Regions from separate parts of the Streptomyces pallidus (ex Mingjun et al. 2026) genome, predicted to be linked through region 1. Evidence: riboswitches for the same ligand, from Rfam matches in the RefSeq annotation. Region 1 holds a riboswitch; the other holds the start of a gene.

Region 1 (2,382 bases):
CCGGCCAGCAGGTTCAGCTCCCGGTGCAGGTGGTCGCCGAGTTCGGCGGCGCGCTGCTGGTACTCGCCGGTCCGCAGCATCGCGACGACCTCCAGGGCGACCGCGCAGGCGAGGGGGTTCCCGCCGAAGGTGGAGCCGTGCTCGCCGGGCTTGAAGACGCCGAGCACGTCCCGGTCGGCGACGACGGCCGAGACCGGCACCACGCCGCCGCCCAGCGCCTTGCCGAGGACGTAGACGTCCGGCACGACCTCCTCGTGGTCGCAGGCGAAGGTGCGGCCCGTGCGGCCCAGCCCGGACTGGATCTCGTCCGCCATGAACAGCACGTTCCGCTCGCGCGTGAGCTCCCGTACGCCCCGCAGGTAGCCGGCCGGGGGCACCAGCACCCCCGCCTCGCCCTGGATCGGTTCCAGCAGCACGGCCACCGTGTTGGAGGTGATGGCGTGGGCGAGGGCGGTGAGGTCCCCGTACGGGACGATCTCGAACCCCGGGGTGTACGGCCCGAAGTGGTCGCGGGCCTCGTGGTCGGTGGAGAAGCTCACGATGGTCGTCGTCCGGCCGTGGAAGTTGTCGGACGCCACCACGATCTTGGCGTGGCCGTCGGGTACGCCCTTGACCTCGTACCCCCACTTCCGGGCGGTCTTCAGCGCCGTCTCCACGGCCTCCGCGCCCGTGTTCATCGGCAGCACCATCTCCTTGCCGCACAGCTCGGTGAGGGCGGTGCAGAACTCGGCGAACCGGTCGTGGTGGAAGGCCCGCGAGGTCAGCGTGACCCGCTCCAACTGCGCCCGCGCCGCGTCGAGCAGACGGCGGTTGCCGTGGCCGAAGTTGAGCGCCGAGTAGCCCGCGAGCATGTCGAGGTAGCGCCGGCCCTCCACGTCGGTCATCCACGCACCCTCCGCGGTCGCCACGACCACGGGCAACGGGTGGTAGTTGTGCGCACTGTGGGCCTCGGCGGCGGCGATGGCATCTGCAGTGGTCGACACGGGGTCTCCGATCGTCGTCAGCGGGCGGGGTGCGGTGACACGGTGGTGTCACCTTGTATACGGCTATACGTCGCTCGTATACCGGACGCGGAAACCTTTCCGGTGGCGTGCCCGCTAAGGTGGGCGGTACGCACGGCGACTGGCGCACGGAGAACGGACTCCGGGGGAGTCGTGCGCGCACGACCGCATACAGGGCCGCTCGCCTGGGCCTCGCGGGGACGAGAACCGACATCGACCCCGGAGGAGCCGCCGTGACCGCGCACCGCCACCCCGCCCTGACCGCGACCGACCCCGAACTCGCCTCCCTCGTCGCCGCCGAGGAGCAGCTCCAGGCGCAGACGCTCCGTCTGATCCCCAGTGAGAACTACGTGTCGGCCGCGGTGCTCGAAGCCTCCGGGACCGTCCTGCAGAACAAGTACAGCGAGGGCTACCCGGGCCGCCGCTACTACGAGGGCCAGCAGAACATCGACCGGATCGAGGCGTTGGCCGTCGAGCGGGCCAAGGGCCTGTTCGGCGTCGACCACGCCAACGTCCAGCCGTACTCCGGCTCGCCCGCGAACCTGGCCGTGTACCTGGCCTTCGCGCAGCCCGGCGACACGGTGATGGGCATGGCCCTGCCGATGGGCGGGCACCTGACGCACGGCTGGGGAGTCTCGGCGACGGGCAGCTGGTTCCGCGGCGTGCAGTACGGGGTCTCCGCGGAGACCGGGCTGATCGACTACGACGCCGTGCGCGACCTCGCGCTGGCCGAACGCCCGAAGATCATCTTCTGTGGTGGCACCGCACTGCCCCGCACGATCGACTTCGAGGCCTTCGCGTCCATCGCCAAGGAAGCGGGCTCGGTCCTCGTCGCCGACGTCGCCCACATCGCGGGCCTGATCGCGGGCGGGGCCCACCCCTCCCCTGCGGGCCACGTCGACGTCATCTCCACGACCACCCACAAGACCCTGCGCGGCCCGCGCGGCGCGATGCTGATGTGCCGCGAGGAGCACGCCAAGGCCATCGACAAGGCCGTCTTCCCCGGCCTCCAGGGCGGCCCGCACAACCAGACGACGGCGGGCATCGCGGTGGCCCTGCACGAGGCGGCGCAGCCGTCGTTCACGGCGTACGCGCACGCGGTCGTGGCCAACGCGAAGGCGCTGGCCGCGGCGTTGCTGGAGCGCGGCTTCGACCTGGTGTCGGGCGGTACCGACAACCACCTGATCCTGATCGACCTGACCCGCAAGGAGGTTCCGGGCAAGGTCGCGGCGAAGGCGCTGGACCGGGCGGGCATCGTCGTGAACTACAACACGGTGCCGTTCGACCCGCGCAAGCCGTTCGACCCGTCCGGGATCCGGATCGGTACGCCGTCGCTGACCTCGCGCGGTCTGACCACGGAGCACATGCCGCAGGTCGCCGA
Region 2 (2,382 bases), 1.6 Mb from region 1:
CCGGGGTGGTTGATCTGCATCCAGACCTGGCCGCCGCCCGACGAGGCCGCCCGGGCCCAGCGGCGGAAGGGGCCGAGCGGGGCGTGCGCGTCGAGGACGATCGTCCCGGGGGCGGTCAGGGCCCGGCGGTCCACCATCACGTTCCCGGTGATCAGCAGTCCGGCGCCGCCCTGCGCCCACCGGCGGTACAGGTGCTCGATGCGCCCGTCGGGCAGCTGGCCGGGCCCGGCGAGGCTCTCCTCCATCGCGGCCTTCGCCAGTCGGTTCGGCAGTCGACCGCCGTGGGGCAGGTCGAGTGGCGTGAAGAGGTCCATCTGCGCTCCCCCCGGACCGCGTGTGGCACGTGTCATCCGTATCCGGCCGACAAGATACCGCCACCTGTCCGAGAAGCGTCAGTCCCCTGCCGGCCGGGACGCCCGGGAACGCGCAGCGCCCCGGGGCGCCCCGGGCGGGGCGGCCCGGGGCGTGCGGGACGTACGGGACGTACGGGACGTACGGGGTGCGAGGGGGTGCCGGTCAGAGGTCGGCGAGGGCGAGGCCGGCCTGCGCGGCGGCCGCCTGCACGGTCTGCTCCAGCAGTACGGCGATGGTCATCGGGCCGACGCCACCGGGTACCGGGGTGATCAGCGAGGCGCGGGCGGCGGCGGACTCGAAGTGGACGTCGCCGACGTTGCCCTCGTTGTATCCGGCGTCCAGGACGACGGCGCCCGGCTTGATGTCCTCGCCGCGGATGAACTCGGCCTTGCCCACGGCGGCGACCAGGACGTCGGCCTGGCGGACGATCGACGACAGGTCCTTCGTACGGGAGTGGCAGTAGGTGACGGTGGCGTTCTGCTCCAGCAGCAGCATGCCGGCGGGCTTGCCGAGGATGGCGCTGCGGCCGACGACCACGGCGTGCTTGCCGGTGAGGTCCACGTCGTAGGCGGCGAGCAGGCGCATGATGCCGCCGGGGGTGCAGGAGACGAAGCCCGGCAGGCCGAAGCCCATGGCGGCGAAGGAGTGCATGGTGACGCCGTCGACGTCCTTGCCGGGGGCGATGGCCTCGAAGGCGGCGCGCTCGTCGATGTGGTGCGGGACCGGGTGCTGGAGCAGGATGCCGCTGATCTCGGGGTCCTCGGAGAGGCCGGTGATCACGGCGACCAGTTCCTCGGTGGTGGTCTGCGCGGGCAGCTCCACGTGGCGGGAGGTGATGCCGGCCTTGGCGCAGCGGTTCTGCTTCATCCGTACGTAGGTGACGGAGGCCGGGTCCTCGCCGACCAGGACGGTCGCGAGGCAGGGAGCCTTCCCGGTGCGCTCCGTGACGGCGGCGGCGTGCGCGGCGGTCTGCTCGGTGATGCGGCGGGCGAGGGCGGTGCCGTCCATGAGGCGGGCGGTGGCAGTCGTCATAGGGGTCTCCTGGGCGTCGCTGCGGATCGCGGTTCGCCCAGGCGCGCGGCAGTCGGCGTACCCGCGGTACGCCGGACGCACGACGGGTGTGCCGTACGCCGGGCCGCTCCCCGGTGGTGATCCACCCGAACGCCAGTCACGGCCCGCCTCCACTGTAGTCGACGGGCCCGGACGGCCGGAGGGGGCCCGCTGCGGGGCGGGCGACCCGGGCAAATCGGTGGATCACCGGCGCCGACCCTGGAACGATATGGGACATGACACGCACGTTTGACCTCCCCCAGACTCCGTCCGGGGGGACCCCCAGGTGGCGGAGGCCGAGTCCGCCTCCGTGGAGGGGTGGGACTTCTCCTGGCTCGACGGCCGGGCCACCGAGCAGCGGCCGTCCTGGGGCTACCAGCGCATGCTGGGCGAGCGGCTCGCCCGGGTCGGCTCCGCGCTCGACGTCCAGACCGGCGGGGGCGAGGTGCTCGCCGGGGCGGGGCCGCTGCCTCGGCTGACGGCGGCGACCGAGTGACTTCCTCGGGCCGCAGCCGGAGGAGGTCCGGCGGGCCCGGCACCCCGACGACGCGGTCGCCGACGCCACGAAGGCGGGGCTGGAGGTCGTCGACCTGCGCTCCGAGCGGCTGCGGACGGAGTTACACGACATCGGGGCGGTGATCTACTTCCTGCGCAAGGTGATCTGGATGGTTCCGGGTTTCACGGTCGCCCAGTACCGTGACCGCCTGCAGGAGCTGCACGAGGAGATCGAACGGAACGGCTCGTTCGTGGCCCATACCGCCCGATTCCTCATCGAAGCCCGCAAACCGGACTGAACCGAGGGTCGGTGTCGGGGGCGCGGGCGCGCGGACGGATTTCCGGCCGATCGGTTGCGCCTCCACAGCGTGGCGCAGGTCACTCAATTCAGCGCGTAACGAATCGACTCGGGCATCCGATGAACCGACAGGTGTCCTCGCGCGGCCCCGGAATACAGACCCCTCGCGGTCTGTTTCCCGAGTC

The links. A riboswitch is a leader RNA that binds a small molecule or an ion and turns the genes downstream of it on or off. The one in region 1 is predicted to bind ZMP and ZTP.
Region 2: it holds a riboswitch for ZMP and ZTP, as region 1 does, so the genes downstream of both, ACSHWO_RS06795 (bifunctional 5,10-methylenetetrahydrofolate dehydrogenase/5,10-methenyltetrahydrofolate cyclohydrolase) here and glyA (serine hydroxymethyltransferase) in region 1, are expected to answer to the same signal.

The regions. Positions count from the first base shown of each region.
Region 1 covers NZ_CP196181.1:3,205,094-3,207,475, reverse strand. Annotated here, with positions in the region: gene rocD (ornithine--oxo-acid transaminase) at 1-983, opposite strand, end outside; ZMP/ZTP riboswitch at 1,109-1,199, shown strand; gene glyA (serine hydroxymethyltransferase) at 1,235-2,382, shown strand, end outside.
Region 2 covers NZ_CP196181.1:1,576,311-1,578,692, forward strand. Annotated here, with positions in the region: gene ACSHWO_RS06790 (NADH:flavin oxidoreductase/NADH oxidase family protein) at 1-314, opposite strand, end outside; gene ACSHWO_RS06795 (bifunctional 5,10-methylenetetrahydrofolate dehydrogenase/5,10-methenyltetrahydrofolate cyclohydrolase) at 517-1,386, opposite strand; ZMP/ZTP riboswitch at 1,450-1,536, opposite strand; partial or broken gene ACSHWO_RS06800 (hypothetical protein) at 1,691-2,198, shown strand.